Bosea vaviloviae: one gene and its partner. The protein of the gene in region 1 binds, or shares a complex with, the protein of each later gene. Links are inferred from orthologs where the notes say so. Each region holds a gene or a part of one and is shown in the gene's direction. Other genes may lie near its edges. The genes, in order: BHK69_RS29335 and dapF.

Region 1 (8,023 bases):
GTCGAGAAACAGGCCCGCGAGGCCGAACTCAAGGCGATCGAGCAGCGCCTGGCCGGCAATGCCGAGGCGCGCGGCAAGCTGGAGGCGGAGATCGCCGGCATCCGCGCCGACCGCGCCGCCCTCAACAAGGCCCTGCTCGAGGCGACCCAGCGCACCCAGGCCGTCGAGCGGCGCATCGGCGCGATCGAGGACAGGCTCGGCCTGCTGCAATCCAGCGAAGCGGCGATCCGGCGCTCGCTCGAAGGCCGGCGCGGCTTGATCTCCGAAGTGCTGGCGGCGCTGCAGCGCATCGGCCGGCGTCCGCCGCCGGCGGTGCTGGTGCGCCCCGAGGATATTCTGGAAGCGGTGCGGGCCTCGATGCTGCTGGGCGCGGTCGTGCCCGATCTGCGCCAGGAAATCGAGATCCTGGGTTCCGATCTCGGCGAACTGGTGCGCTTGCGCGAGAACATCACCGGGGACCGTAAGGCCATCACCACCGAGCTGGAGGGCCTGGCGACGGAACGTCAGCGCCTGGCCTCGCTGATCGAGGCCAGGCGCGAGCGTGAAACGGGCGCCGCGCGCGACGTCGAGGAGCAGCGCAGCGTCGGTGGCGAGCTCGCGGCGCAAGCGCGCTCCCTGCGCGATTTTGTCGAGCGCATGGAAAAAGAGATCTCGACGGCCAATCGCGCCGCCGAGACCGCGCGCCAGGCCCTCGAATCGGAAACCCGCGAGCAGCGCCAGCGCATGGCCGCGCTCGCCTTCAAGGACCCCGCACGGCTCGCGCCCAAGATCGCCTTCGCCGAGGCACGGGGCTTGCTTCCCCTGCCGGCGGCGGGATCACAATTGCGTGGTTTCGGCGAAAGTGACGGCGCAGGCGGCACGACGCGTGGAATATCTGTGAGTACGCGGCCCAATGCCCTAGTTTCGGCACCTTCGGACGCTTGGGTGGTTTATGCGGGTCCCTTCCGCTCCTTCGGGCAACTCTTGATCCTGAATGCCGGCGGGGGGTACTATTTGCTGCTGGCCGGAATGCAGCGCATCGATGTATCGCTGAATCAGTTCGTCCTCGCGGGGGAACCGGTTGCGGTGATGGGCGAAACGTCGGAAGCTGCCGCGACGATCGTAGGTTCTGGGACCGGACAACCGGTTCTTTATATAGAGTTCAGAAAAGACGGCGTTTCGGTCGATCCGGCGCCGTGGTGGACGAAATCGCAAGGCGAAAAGGTTCGCGGATGATGCGCAAGGTTTCCCTCGTTTTCGCCGGTGCGGTCATGGGCGCCGGCCTGACCGGTCTGGTCACCCAGACAAAGCTGTTCACCTCGACCAGCGCGGTCGCGGCCTCCGCCGAGGTCTATCGCAGTCTCAACCTGTTCGGTGACATCTTCGAGAAGATCCGCACCGATTATGTCGAGAAGCCGGATGAACAGAAGCTGATCGAGGCCGCGATCAACGGCATGGTCTCCTCGCTCGATCCGCATTCGGGCTATCTCGACGCCAAGAGCTTCCGCGACATGGACACCGACATGCGCGGCCAGTTCGGCGGGCTCGGCATCGAGGTCACGATGGAGGACGGCGTCCTCAAGGTCGCCAAGCCGATCCGCGACACGCCCGCCTCCAAGGCCGGCATCCTCTCCAACGACATCATCCGCCAGATCGACGGCGACGAGGTCAAGGGCCTGAGCCTGACCCAGGCCGTGGAGAAGATGCGCGGCATCATCAACACCCAGGTCAAGCTCAAGATCGAGCGCCCGGGCAAGACCGACCCGCTCGAATTCACCCTGACCCGCACGACCATCGTGGTGCCGGCGGTCGAGGAACGCGTCGAGAACGACGTCGGCTATATCCGCATCGGCACCTTCAGCGAACAGACCTATGAGGGCCTGCGCAAGGGCATCGAGAAGGTCAACACCGAGATCGGCAAGGACAAGATCAAGGGCTACGTCATCGACCTCCGCAACAATCGCGGCGGCCGTCTCGACCAGTCCGTGCTGGTCTCCAACGCCTTCCTCGAGCGCGGCAAGATCGTCTCGACGCGCGGCCGCAACGCCGAGGAGACGCAGGTCTTTAACGCCAAGCCCGGCGGCGACCTGACCAAGGGCAAGCCCGTCGTGGTGCTGATCAACGGCTCCTCCGCCTCGGCCGCCGAGATCGTCGCCGGCGCGCTGCAGGACCACAAGCGCGCGACCATCATGGGCACGCGCTCCTTCGGCAAGGGCTCGGTCCAGACCGTGATCCCGCTCGGCGCCAATGGCGGCCTGCGCCTGACCACGGCGCGCTACTACACCCCATCCGGCAACTCGATCCAGGCCAAGGGCATCACGCCCGATGTCGAGGTCGCGCAGGAGATCCCGGCCGAGCTCAAGGACAAGCTCGGCGAGAACAAGGGCGAGGCTTCGCTCAAGGGCCATCTCAAGACGGTCGACGGCAAGGAAGAGCAGTCCGGCTCGGCCTCCTACGTGCCCAACGATCCGTTGAAGGACACGCAGCTGATCGCGGCGCTCGACCTGCTGCGCGGCGTCAAGAAGGACGCCGCCGCGCCTGCCCCGACGCCCACCCCCGAGGCGCCGAAGCCGAACTGAGCACGGGAGACGCGCCGCCCGGCACTCGACGGGCGGCTCGCCACACGACAAGACTAGACGCGCGGGCCGTTGATTCGGGCCGCGCGATCGTGCTGCCGGGAACCGGACCCGCTCTCGGGGACCAGCATGCTTGCTTCAGGTCTTTGCTCTCTTAGCTGAGGACGGCTGCCCTTGGCCGGAACGCCGCTCACCGAGCTCAATCGGCCGCTCGGCCAGAATCGCCCCGCGCCTCATGGCAAACCATGGGGCCTTTGGCTTGCCCTGGGCGCGAGCGGCGCTGTCGGACTTGCGGTCGCCGCCCTGCTCTTCCTCGTCGCGACGCGCCGCGATCCCGATGGCGGCCAACCGATGGCGACGGCGCTGATCGAAAAGCGTAGCCCCCAATCGCAAGCGACATCGCCGACGCCGGCGGCCTCCACTCCGGAACTGCGAACCCAGACCAGCGCCAGCCAGCTCGAAAGCGAAGCCGGCGTGACCGTGGTGCGCCCGGGTGCGGGCGCGGAAGCGCCTGGCTCGATCGTCATCACCATTCCCGACAGCGCCGCGACGATAAAGCTCGCCTCCTCCCCCGACAGCCGGCTGGTCGAGCGCACGCGCCACGGCCTGCTGCCGAAGATCGGCCCCGACGGGGCGACGCCCGCCCAGATCTATGCCCGCCCGCTCGGACCGCAGCCCGCGACCAAGCCGGCAGGGCGGATCGCCCTGCTCGTCGGCGGCCTCGGCATCAGCCAGAGCGGCACCGCCGACGCCATCGCAAAGCTGCCGGGGGCGGTGTCGCTGGCCTTCGCGCCCTATGGTCCGGAGCTGGAGCGCACGGTCCAGCGCGCGCGCGGCGAAGGCCACGAGATTTTTCTCCAGGTGCCGATGGAGCCGTTCGACTATCCCGACAACGACCCTGGCCCGCAAACCCTGCTGACCGGCCCGAAGGCGGCTGAGAATATCGACCGGCTGCAATGGGTGCTCGGGCGCTTCACCGGCTATGTCGGCATCGTCAATTTCCTCGGTGGGCGCCTGACGGCGGACGATGCCGCGCTCTCGCCGATCCTGCGCGAGATCTCCGGGCGCGGGCTCATCGTCGTCGATGACGGCTCCTCCTCGCGCAGCCTGCTTGCGACCTCGGCCACGCGCGCCCAGATCCCGGCGATGAAGGTCGATCGCGTCATCGACACGGTCGCCCGGGCCGACGCGATCGACAAGGAACTCGCCATGCTGGAAGCGCTGGCGCGCGAGCAGGGCATCGTCATCGCTTCGGCGAGCGCCCTGCCCGTCTCGATCGAGCGGATCGCGCGCTGGGCCCAATCGCTCGAGGCCAAGGGCATCCTCGTCGTGCCGGTCAGCGCGGCGCGCGGCTTCCGAAACCCGTCCTCGACAGGCTCCCTGCGATGATCGCTTCCCCGCCCAAGGGCTATCGTCCCTGCGTCGGCCTCGCGCTGTTCAATGCGCAGGGCCTCGTCTTCATCGGCCGACGCGCCAATCGCAGCCTGCGCGAGCATGTTGCGGACGGCCATGAATGGCAGATGCCACAAGGCGGCATCGATGCGGGCGAGACGCCGCTCCAGGCGGCGAGGCGCGAGTTGCAGGAGGAGACCAACGTCACCTCCGCGACCCTGCTCTCTGAGGCGCCCGGCTGGCTCAGCTACGACCTGCCTGTCGATATCGGCAAGGAGGCATGGCGGGGGCGCTGGCGCGGCCAGGCACAGAAATGGTTCGCCTTCCGCCTCGACGGCTCTGATGACGAGATCAACACGCTCACCCCCGCCGGCGGCCACAAGGCCGAGTTCGATGCCTGGCGCTGGGAGAAGCTGGAGCGGACGCCTGCCTTGATCATCCCCTTCAAGCGCGAGGTCTATCTCCAGGTCGCGACATTGTTTGCGCCTTTCGCCAGACCTTAAGGGCTGCGCCTCCGGCGCCCCCCAATTCTCCTTCCCCCTGGTCATATCCGCGTTAAATTGAGCCGACAAATGATTCGCCCGTCGGACCTGTCCCGACACGGTTGTCATGAAACCCACATGCGGCGGGACGACGCTCTAGGAATGGTTGATTCGGTCAGCAGATTGCACGCCGCCGTCCTCGCAGCACGTTCGCGCGATCCCGCCTTTTCGCGCACCGCCAAGCTGCTCGGCGAAGGCATGCCGAAAATGGCCAAGAAGGTCGCCGAGGAGGCCGTCGAGGTCGGGCTCGAAGCCGTGCAGGGCGATCGCCACCGCACCATCCTCGAAAGCGCCGACCTGATCTATAATCTGGTGGTTCTCTGGAGCGAGATCGGCATCGCGCCCGACGATGTCTGGCACGAGATCGACCGCCGCGAGCAGCTCTACGGCATCGCCGAGAAGCTCCCCAAGGGACGGCCGATCAAGCTCGCCCAGCCGATCAACGTGGGCTGACGGCCGGTCCCATCTCTCGCCGTCTTCCTGGGCTTCGCCCTCGAGTCCGATCTTCGATCGGCCCGAGGATAAACTCCGCAAAGTCCCGGGATTCCAAGCGCGTCATGGTCGGGCTTGACCCGACCATCTCGTAAACCAGAGCGCTCTGGTCACGAGATTCTCGGGGCGCAAGCCCGAGAATGACGTCCTCCGATGGATTCCGGACCGGCGCCGCTGACGCGGCTTGTCCGGAATGACGCGAGACCGTTGCGTCAGAACCGCTTCCCTCAGCTCAGCATCCGCGTATCGCCGCAGACGGAGACCTCCTGGCCCGAGATCGTCTTGCCGAAGGGCGAGGCCAGGAAGACGATCTGCTTGGCGATGTCGTTTGGATCGACGAAACGCTTGATCGAGACCCCGGCAAAGAGCCGCGCCGCCATCTCGTCATGCGAGATGTTCATGCTGCGCGCCTTGTTGGCGATGACGCTCTGGATGCGCGCGCCGTCGACCAGCCCTGGGCAGATCGCATTCGCCCTGATGCCGAACTCGCCGAGTTCGGCGGCCAGCGCCTTGGTGAAGCCGATTACGCCCCATTTCGCCGCCGCATAGGGCGAGCGCAGGGGAAAGCCATGCTTCCCCGCCTGGCTCGACAGGTTGACGATGCTGGCGTTGGCGGACTGCTTGAGATGCTCCACGGCAAGCCGCGTGCAGTTGAACTGGCCGGTCAGGTCGATGGCGACGCAAGCGTCCCAATCCGCCGGATCGATCTCGTCGACGCGGCCCGTCGGGCCGGCGATGCCGGCATTGTTGACCAGGCAGTCGAGCCCGCCCAACGCCGCCAGCGCCTCCCCGAACAGCCCGCCCACGGCCTTGCGGTCGGAGACGTCGCAGACCGATTGCGTGATCGCCGGGTCGCTCTGTGCCATCGCGGCCAGCGCCTCGCGATCGACGTCGCAGATATGCACCTTCGCTCCCTCGGCTGCGAAGGCGCGCGCCGTCGCGCGCCCGATGCCGCCTGCGCCGGCGGTGACGAGCACGCGCAAGCCCTCGATCTGCAAATCCATGACGCTGTCTCCCTGTGCTGCGGGCCCGCTGGCGGAATCAATCCGATTCCCCGAGCTGCCCTGTCTGTTCGATATGTGCCGCTGCCGCACCGATGTCGGCTTCCAGCGCCGCCCGTGCCGCCACGGCGTCGCCGCGCCGCAAGGCCGCGAGCAGCTTCTCATGCTCCTGCATGGCGCGGCCACCCTTGAGCCGGCGCGGCTCATGGCGCATGTCGAGATTGAGGATCGGTCCGGCCTTGAGCCAGAGGCGCTCGATCATCTCGACCAGGCTCGGCATGCCGGCCGCCTCGTAGAGGGCGAAATGCAGGTCGCGATTGGCGGCGACCGCGCCGGCCGGGTCCGGCGCCTCGGCGCTCGCAGCCTGCCGGAAAGCGGCCTCATGCGCGGCGATCCGGGCGAGCTGATCCGGCGTCACCTTGCGCGCCGCCTCCTCGGCGGCGAAGCCCTCGACGACCAGCCGCAATCGCGTCAGCTCCCGGAACTGCGCCAGCGTCAGCACCGGCACGCGCACCGCCCGCCCCGGCAGAACCTCGAGCGCCCCATCGGCAGCGAGCCGGCTCACCGCCTCGCGCACCGGCATCATCGAGACGCCAAGCGCCTCGGCGACGCGGCGCAGCGACAATTTCTCACCCGGTGCGAGACGGCCTGCGACTAGGAGCGCGCGCAATTCGGTGGTGACCCGCTCGCCCAGGGTCTCGCGCGCCAGCGCGCCGACCTCCTCCAGCGCCCACGGATCGCGCGGCGTCTCCGCCGCGCCGGGCGCATCATCGGCCATGGCGGCGGCAGGAACGGGTGAGGGCTGGACATGGCCAATCATGTCTGCCAACCTAACTGTGATCACAGATCACGACAAGCGGCTCCAAGACCGCAACTTCAAAAAGACCACCGCTCGACAATCCAGCGCAAAGCGCGGAACCGTTCTGGGAGGAACGCCTATGACAGATCGACAGCCATCGAAATTCCGCGTCTCGCGTCGTCAGGCGCTGGTCGGCATCAGTGCGGGCGCAGCCACCGGGCTGATCGCCTGCCCCTCGCTGATCCTGGCGCAGACGCCCGACGCCATCCGCTACGGGCATCTGACGCCGCGCACCGGCTTCCTCGGTCCGCTCGGAGAGTACGGCGTGATGGCCGTCGATCTCGCGGTCGAGGAGATCAATGCGGCAGGCGGCGTCAACGGGCGCAAGCTCGAGGCGCTGAAGGAGGATTCGGTCAATCCGCAGACCGCCTCGACCAAAGCCGAGCGCATGATCGAGCGCGACAAGGTCGCCTGCATCCTCGGCGAGATTTCCTCGGCCTCCTGCCTGACGATCTCGCAGGTCGCGGCCCGCAACAAGACGCTCTTCGTCAACACCGGCGGCAATTCCGACGCGTTGCGCGGCGAAAGCTGCAACCGCTACATGTTCCATGTCGAGCACCAGAACTCGATGTATGTGAAGAGCTGCGGCCGCTCGCTGATGGCGCAGGGGCTGGTCAAGGGCAAGAAGTGGTTCTCACTGACCGCCGACTACGCCTTCGGCCATGACCTGCTCAAGGTCGCCAAGCGCTTCATGGAAGCCAATGGCGGCCAGTTCGCCGCCGACAAGCTGGTGCCGACCGACGCGACCGACTTCTCGGCGCTGCTGATCGAGATCCGCGCCGCCAAGCCCGATCTGGTGATCTCCAACCTCGCCGGCAACCAGATCACCAATTTCCTGAAGCAGTATTCCGAGTTCGGACTGACCTTCCCGGTCGCCGGCTTCGGCTTCGACACGGCCCTCGCCTGGGCCGCCGGCAAGGACAATTTCGGCGGCGTCTGGCCCTGCGTCTGGCATCACCTGATCGACACGCCCGAGACCAAGAAATTCGTCGCGGCCTTCACCAAGAAATACGGCAAGCCCCCGGAGAACCAGGCCTGGGGCGACTACACGGCCGTGAAGATCATGGCCCAGTCGATGAACGAGCTGAAGAGCACGGACACCGCAAAAATCCTCGAATATTGGGAGAAAGGCGCAAAGTTCGACGTGATGAAGACGCGACCCGGCTATTTCCGCGCCTCCGA
Region 2 (7,776 bases), 590 kb from region 1 along the record:
TCGTCGAGCGTGACGCGGCCGGCGGTGTCGAGCATGACGACGTCGTAGCCGCCGAGCCTGCCGGCCTCGATCGCGCGGCGCGCGATCTGCACGGCGCTCTGGCCGGCCACGATCGGCAAGGTCTCGACGCCGACCTGCTTGCCCAGGATGGCGAGCTGCTCCATCGCGGCAGGTCGCCGCGTATCGAGCGAGGCCATCAGGACGCGCTTCTTGTTGCGGTCGGTCAGGCGCTTGGCGATCTTGGCCGTCGAGGTCGTCTTGCCCGAGCCCTGAAGACCGACCATCAGGATCGGCACCGGCGGCACGGCATCGAGCGTAATGCCCTCGCCCTCGCCACCGAGCATGTCGATCAGCGCGTCATTGACGATCTTGATGACCTGCTGGCCGGGCGTGACGGATTTCAGTACTTCCGCGCCGACGGCCCGTTCGCGCACCTTCTCGGTGAAGGAGCGCACGACCTCGAGCGCGACGTCGGCCTCGAGCAACGCCTTGCGCACCTCGCGCAGCGCGGCGTTGACGTCCTCCTCGGTCAGCGAACCCCTGCGGGTGAGCCCCGAGAGGATGCCCGATAGCCTGTCGCTCAAAGTGCCGAACATGCTGTGCCTCAACGAGCCGAAACGAAAAGCCCTATCGCCAAACGGTTTCGCGCCCGAGGGCGCAGACGCGCTGTCGGGCGTTGACCTCCGGGCTCGAAATGCTCAGGGAGCGGCCCGGTCGGCTGATGCGGTCTCGTCGATGTCGGCGAAACGAATGCGCGGGTTAAAGCGGGAGAATGTGGCGAAAGTCAAGGTTGGCACATGAGATCAGAACGTTTTCGAGCGAAGTGGCCATCGGTTCGCGCGAAGAAAACGCGTTAAAACAAAAAGCTAGGGCGGTTGAACGATCCAAACGGATCGGATCGACCTGATCGATGAATCCGTCTCTCGTTATCTGATGGAGCACGAGCCACGGCGCGAGCACTTGCCTGAGCCACAACCCTGAGGTTTAAAGACGCGCCTAGATTTTCATCAGGGAATTGCCATGGCCGCGCGCACGACGACCCTTTCAGCCCTTGCCTTCACCGCCTTGTTCCTCAGCCTGTCGCAAGCCCAGGCTCAGCAGGCCTGCCACAACAATTTCAAGACCGATGGCGTTCCGATGGTGACCGGCTTGACCTATCGCAGCTGGGATCTCGTTACGAATCGCACACCTGCGGCCGTGCTGAAGAGCCTGGCGGCCGCCGTCGCCGCGGAGGGCTTCGCCGGTATCCGCGTCGATAATGCCACGAGTTCGGTCCTTGCGATCCAGGAAACCACCGGTTCGGGCCGGCCGCAGACCCTGCGCGTCACCGCCCGCAAGAGCGGGCCGGCCACGCGCGTCGACGCCGCTTTCGTCGTCCAGCAGGGCCAGATCGCGCCGGAAGGCTATGTCCGCGACGCGCTCTGCCGCGTCATCGCCGGCGGCCGCGGCTGAGATCGTCGCATAACCGCTGGGATTACGTTACGGTACGAGGTGGTACACCCGACAAACCGAAAGCCGACGATGGATCAGCATCTCTTCCGCGTGGCGACCCTCGCCATGACCCTGCTCGCCGCCGGCTGCGCCGGCGATCCGCGCAGCGCTGCGCCTCTCGGCGCCTCGGCCACCCAGCGCCTGGCCGCTGTCAAGCTCGACACGGCCGCCGCCAGCCGCATCCTCAACGCCTATCGCGCCAGCCACGGCCTCGGCCCGGTCAAGCTCGACCCGACGCTGACCGCCATGGCCCAGCGCCAGGCCAATGCGATGGCCGCAGCGAACACGCTCTCCCATGACGCCGGCGGCGGCTTCGTCTCCCGCGTCCATGGCGCCGGGCTGAAAGCGGGGCGTACGGCCGAGAACGTCGGCGGCGGCTATTATTCGACCGAAGAGGCCTTCGCGGGCTGGAAGGCGTCCTCCGGACACGACGTCAATCTGCGCATGCCGGAGGCGACGCGCTTCGGCATCGCGCTAGCCAAGGCCCCCCAGACTCAATACGGGGCCTGGTGGGCGCTGGTGATCGCCGGCGAACCGGAAAGGCGGCGGGAGATCACCACAGGACCGTTTGGCGCAGGCGCGCCGGCGATCCGCTAACCCCTTTACAACCGGCCGCATCTGGGGATTGCTCCGCCCCTCGACCACCGGAGCCTGTCGCCATGACCTTCGAAGCCTGGGCCGCCTTTGCCGCGGCCACCGCCGTCCTGCTGGTGATTCCCGGCCCGACGATTCTGCTGGTGATCTCCTACGCGCTCGGCCAGGGCTGGCGCACGGCCTTCCCCATGGCGGTGGGCGTCGCGCTCGGCGATTTCACGGCGATGACGCTCTCCATGCTCGGCGTCGGCGCGTTGCTGGCAGCCTCGGCCACCATCTTCACCGCGCTGAAATGGGTCGGCGCGGCCTATCTCATCTATCTCGGGATCAAGCTGTTCCGCGCCGGCGGCACGCTCGACGCCAAGCCGCGCCAGGACGCCGTATCGCCCTGGAAGATGCTCGCCCATGCCTGGCTGGTGACGGCTCTGAACCCCAAGAGCATCACCTTCTTCGTCGCCTTCCTGCCGCAGTTCTTGGATGCGAAGGGTGATTTCTGGGCGCAGATGCTGATCTTCGAGGCGACCTTCATCACCCTCGCCTTCGCCAATGCCATGGGCTACGCGCTGGTCGCCTCGCGCGCGCGCTCGGTGATCGGCAATCCGCGCGCGATCGGGCTCTTCAACAAGGCCGGCGGCACGCTGCTGGTCGGGGCGGGCATCGCGACGGTCGCGGTACGCTCGGGCAGCAACTGAGGCGCAACCTATGCCCGGCAAGGAAGCGATGCCCGGCAGGGACGCCGCCACCCTCGACTTCTACGGGGCCGAAGCCGGGACCTATGCCGGGCGGACGCGCAAGGTCATACATGACCGCCTCGATGCATTCGCCGCTGCGCTTCCGGTTGGCGGCAGCGTTCTCGAACTCGGCTGCGGCGGCGGGCAGGACAGCGAGGGCCTGCTGGCGCGTGGCTTCGCGGTGACGCCCACCGACGGCTCGCCGGAACTGGCGAGCCAAGCCGCGCGGAGGCTCAGGCGGCCGGTCAAGGTGCTGCTGTTCGAGGACCTGGAGGAGAGCAATGCCTTCGACGGCGTCTGGGCCAATGCCTGCTTGCTGCATGTGCCACGCCAGGCCCTTCCGGCTGTTATCGACAAGGTGCAGGCTGCTCTGAAACCGGGCGGCGTATTCTATGCCAGCTTCAAGGCCGGCACCGTCGATGGCCGTGACCGCTTCGGACGCTATTACAACTACCCGTCACCGGACTGGCTGCGCGGCGCATACGATGCTGACCGCTGGCGCAAGCTCGACATCGACGAAGACATGGGCGGAGGCTATGATGGCGAGCCGACCCGATGGCTGCATGTGCTCGCATTCAAGATGCCGTGACGACGGACGATCTCCCTCTGGGCGGCGGCATCGGCATGCATCAGGATCGTCGGACTTGATCCAGCGCACTCACGCCCCACTTCTGACACCATGAATCGTCGCAAGCTCCTTTCCTTCTTCGGCCTCGCCGCCCTGCTCGGCTCGACCGGCACCGCCTGGGCGATGCTTTCGCGCTCGCGCAATCCCTATTACCAGGGTCCCGCCACCGCTCATTTCGATGGCCTGAGTTTCAGCGACGGGCGCCCCGTCACCAAGGGGCTGCTCGACGTCTGGAGATGGCAGACCTCCAAGCGCGAGCGCGAGGCGTTTCCCGTGCGTTACCCGGCCCCGCCGCAGGACAAGCCACCGGCTCGCGTCGAGGGCGTTCGCATCGTCCATCTCGGCCACGCCTCGTTCCTGTACCAGGTCGCGGGGCTGAACCTGCTGATCGACCCGGTCTATGCGCAGCGCGCCAGCCCATTTTCCTTTGCCGGCCCCAAGCGCGTGAACGAACCCGGCGTCGCCTTCGACGATTTGCCGAAGATCGACATCGTGTTGATCACGCATAACCATTACGACCATCTCGATCTTGCGACGCTCGCCCGCATCCATGCCCGCGACATGCCGCGCATGATCATGCCGCTCGGCAACGACACCATCGTCAAGGCGCGCATTCCCGACGCGCTGACGCAGGCCCATGACTGGGGCGACCGCGTCGCTCTGTCGGATAAAATCTCGGCGACCCTCGTTCCGACTTATCACTGGTCGGCGCGCGGCGCGCTCGACCGGCGCATGGCGCTGTGGTGCTCCTTCGTCATCGAGACCGGCGGAACGAAGGTCTTCCATATCGGCGACACCGGCTATCATGACGGCTCGCTCTATGAGCAGCTCGGCCGGGAGCATGGTCCATTCGATCTCGCCGTACTGCCGATCGGCGCCTATGAGCCGCGCTGGTTCATGTCGGACAACCACATGAACCCGGAAGAGGCCGTGAAGGTGATGACCTCGCTCAGGGCGCGCCAGGCTATCGGCCATCACTGGGGCACGTTCCAGCTCACCGACGAGGGCATCGAGCGCCCGCCCGAGGCGCTGAAGGCGGCCCTGGCGCAGGCCGGCCTGCCGGAGGAGCGCTTCAGGCCGATGCGGCCGGGGCTGAGCTGGACGGCCTGAGCTTATCCACTAGGTCATCCCCGGCGCAGCCCTCGGGTCCGACCTTCGATCGGCCCAAGGATAAACTCCGCGGAGACCCGGGATGACGGCGCGCGTCATGGTCGGGCTTGACCCGACCATCTCGTAGACCAGAGCGCTCTGGTCGTGAGATTCTTGGGGCGCGCGAGCCCGAGAATGACGCTCTAGGCCCGAATACGCCCCGCACTCACTTCGGCTGGACGTAGACGTTGATCTCGAGGTTCGGGTCGCCGGGATCGTTGAGGTCGCTGACATACTCCTCGAGGAAGGCATCCTTCACCACGATGCTCTTGGCCTCGAGATAGGCCGTGATCGTCTCATAGGTCGAGTCGATGTCGTCATAGGGCGCGACATGGACGAAGCGCAGCGAGGGGCCCGCCGGCGACAGGCCGACCTTGACGCCGCGCGCGAATTCCGAGGTCCGCGCCCCCTCCGGCGCCTGCCCGACCGGCAGCATCGCCTCGAAGCGGAAACCGTTATCGTCGGTTTCGACGAACAGCGTCAGCGGCCGACCGGCGATCGGCAGCCCGGCCTTGGCTGCCTCCTCGCGCAGGATCTTGAAACTCTCGCTCAGGCGCTGAAAGCCCTGATCCCAGCTCGACTGGCCGGCAAGCGACAGCACCGGCTTGGAGACGAGCAGGATGGCGTCGACATCGCTCGTATCGCCCCGCTTGCCGGCGAGCGTCGCGTTCGGATCAGGCACACCCGTCTGCTGCAGCGGCACGGGCGGCACCGGCAGCGCCGGACCGGGAGCCGGCAGGGTCGGAGGCGGCTGCACCGGCTGCGGCTCGGGCGGAAGCGGCGACGCCGGCGGAGGCTGGACGGGCTGCGGCGCGGCCGGTCCCTGCAGCACCGGGGGCGGCTGAACCGGCTGCGGCTCGGCCACTGGCGGGGCGGCCTGCGCCTGCGCAGGAGCGGCCGCACCCGCGGGCGGCGCGAGCGGCGCGGACTCGACAGCCGTCGGAGGCGCGACGCGCGTCTGCGCGAAGGCCGGCATGGAGGCACCAAGCAGCGCAGAAAGCGCCAGAACACCAATCCGGGAATGCCGCATCATCATGGTCCTGACCAAAAAGAACGATTCGCGCCCTTGCAGCGCAACATAGAATGTCCACCTTCACGCAAGAACGGGCGAAGGGTGGCTTTTTCGCGTCGGTTCCCTCATAGACGCCGTAGTTTGTGGACCTGTGACCGAATGAACGCTCTGGCAACCCGCCGGTTCCTGAAAATGAACGGTCTGGGCAACCAGATCACAGTGCTCGACCTGCGTGGTTCGCAGCTGCGCGTCAGCGAATCCGACGCCCGCGCCATTGCGGCGCAACCCGGCGCCCGCTTCGACCAGCTCATGGTGCTGCACGACGCCCTGACGCCCGGCACCGACGCCTATGTCCGAATCTACAACACCGACGGCTCCGAAGCCGGCGCCTGCGGCAACGGCACGCGCTGCGTCGCCTGGGCGATGATGGCCGACCCCGCGATGGGCGATCCGTCCAGGACCAGGCTGACGCTCCAGACCAAGGCCGGCCTCCTGCCGGCGGTGCGCGAGAGCGAGCTCGTCTTCACCGTCGACATGGGCGCCCCCCGCCTCGCCTGGGACGAAATCCCGCTCGCCGAACCGTTCCACGACACCGCCCATTTCGAACTGCAGATCGGCCCGATCGACGATCCGATCCTGCACACGCCCTGCGCGGTCAACATGGGCAACCCGCATGCGGTCTTCTTCGTCGACGATCCCTATCGCTTCAATCTGGAGCAGATCGGGCCGCTGCTGGAGAACCACCCGATCTTCCCCGACCGCGCCAATATCGAGCTCGCGGCGGTGACGGCGCCCGATCATATCGTGCTGCGCGTCTGGGAGCGCGGCGCCGGCATCACCCAGGCCTGCGGCTCGGGCGCCTGCGCGGCCCTGGTCGCGGCGGTGCGGCGCGAATTATCGGCCCGCAAGGCGGTCGTCAGCCTGCCCGGCGGCGATCTCACCATCGAATGGCGCGAGCGCGACGGCCATGTGCTAATGACCGGCCCGGTCGCCTTCGAATGGGAGGGCGTGCTCGAGCCGGACTGGTTCGAGAGGGCGGCCTGATGGCGCTGGAGGTCGTCACCTTCGGCTGCCGCCTTAACATCGTCGAGAGCGAGGCGATCCGCGAGCGGGCGCAGGCCGCAGGCCTCGACGACCTCGCCATCGTCAACAGCTGCGCCGTCACCAGTGAGGCGACGCGCCAGGCCAGGCAGGCGATCCGCCGATTGAAGCGCGAGCAGCCCGGCCGGCCAGTGGTAGTCACGGGCTGCGCCGCGCAGATCGAGCCCGCCCGCTTCGCCGCCATGCCGGAAACCGCGCGCGTTCTCGGCAATGCCGAGAAGATGAAGCCCGAGACCTGGGCAGCGCTCGCCTGCTCCAACAGCCTGCGCGGCGACGCAGAGGCCGCAGCCGACGACAAGATCGCCGTCTCCGACATCATGGCGCAGACGACCCTATCCGATGCCCGGACCGGCCGCTTTGCCGCCCATACACGCGGCTTCATCCAGGTCCAGAACGGCTGCGACCATCGCTGCACCTTCTGCGTCATCCCGTTCGGCCGGGGCAATTCGCGTTCGCTTGCGCTGAGCGAGGCGGTCGCGCAATGCCGCAGGCTGAGCGAGGCCGGCGCGAGAGAGATCGTGCTGACGGGTGTCGACCTGACGAGCTATGGCCGCGACCTGCGGGATGCGCCGACATTGGGCCGGCTGGTCCAGGCGATCCTGCGCGCCGTGCCCGAATTGCCGCGCCTGCGCCTCTCCTCGATCGATGCGGTCGAGGTCGATGACGAACTCCTCGGGGCGATCGCGACCGAACCGCGCCTGATGCCGCATCTGCATCTCTCGCTGCAGGCCGGAGACGATCTGATCCTGAAGCGGATGAAGCGCCGGCACGGTCGCGAGGATGCTATCCGCTTCTGCGCGGAGATGCGGGGCTTACGGCCTGATATCGTCTTCGGCGCCGATTTGATCGCCGGCTTCCCGACCGAGGACGAGGCCATGTTCTCGCGCTCGCTCTCCTTGGTCGAGGAATGCGGCCTGAGCTTCGTCCACGTCTTCCCCTATTCGCCGCGCCCGGGCACGCCGGCCGCGCGCATGCCGCAATTGCCGGGTGGCATCGTCTCGGAACGGGCGAGCCGCTTGCGCGAAGCCGCTCGCGACGCCCACCGGCAGCACCTCGACGCCCGCCTCGGC

Evidence for each region.
Region 2: the proteins of BHK69_RS29335 (region 1) and dapF are in contact, whole or in part, in a solved structure (PDB 5YGU), measured with the Escherichia coli proteins. The link is inferred for Bosea vaviloviae from one-to-one orthologs.

The regions. Positions count from the first base shown.
Region 1 is NZ_CP017147.1:6,316,059-6,324,081, forward strand. Bases 2,696-5,695 are described here. They hold BHK69_RS29335 (RNA pyrophosphohydrolase), read left to right. Parts: upstream 2,696-3,940; coding sequence 3,941-4,450; downstream 4,451-5,695. Other genes in these bases: BHK69_RS29330 (divergent polysaccharide deacetylase family protein), read left to right, coding at 2,730-3,944; hisE (phosphoribosyl-ATP diphosphatase), read left to right, coding at 4,592-4,942; BHK69_RS29345 (SDR family oxidoreductase), read right to left, coding at 5,209-5,695. In the rest of the region: BHK69_RS29320 (murein hydrolase activator EnvC family protein), read left to right, coding at 1-1,215; BHK69_RS29325 (S41 family peptidase), read left to right, coding at 1,215-2,558; more of BHK69_RS29345, read right to left, coding at 5,696-5,985; BHK69_RS29350 (GntR family transcriptional regulator), read right to left, coding at 6,023-6,802; BHK69_RS29355 (ABC transporter substrate-binding protein), read left to right, coding at 6,921-8,023. UniProt on the Escherichia coli protein: Master regulator of 5'-end-dependent mRNA decay.
Region 2 is NZ_CP017147.1:5,726,174-5,733,949, forward strand. Bases 4,954-7,706 are described here. They hold dapF (diaminopimelate epimerase), read left to right. Parts: upstream 4,954-5,764; coding sequence 5,765-6,649; downstream 6,650-7,706. Other genes in these bases: BHK69_RS26455 (GyrI-like domain-containing protein), read right to left, coding at 4,954-5,623; mtaB (tRNA (N(6)-L-threonylcarbamoyladenosine(37)-C(2))-methylthiotransferase MtaB), read left to right, coding at 6,649-7,706. In the rest of the region: ffh (signal recognition particle protein), read right to left, coding at 1-596; BHK69_RS26430 (hypothetical protein), read left to right, coding at 1,021-1,452; BHK69_RS26435 (CAP domain-containing protein), read left to right, coding at 1,522-2,088; BHK69_RS26440 (LysE family translocator), read left to right, coding at 2,151-2,777; BHK69_RS26445 (class I SAM-dependent methyltransferase), read left to right, coding at 2,788-3,405; BHK69_RS26450 (MBL fold metallo-hydrolase), read left to right, coding at 3,496-4,554; more of BHK69_RS26455, read right to left, coding at 4,760-4,953; more of mtaB, read left to right, coding at 7,707-7,776. UniProt on the Escherichia coli protein: Involved in the succinylase branch of the L-lysine biosynthesis and in the biosynthesis of the pentapeptide incorporated in the peptidoglycan moiety. Catalyzes the stereoinversion of LL-2,6-diaminopimelate (L,L-DAP) to meso-diaminopimelate (meso-DAP).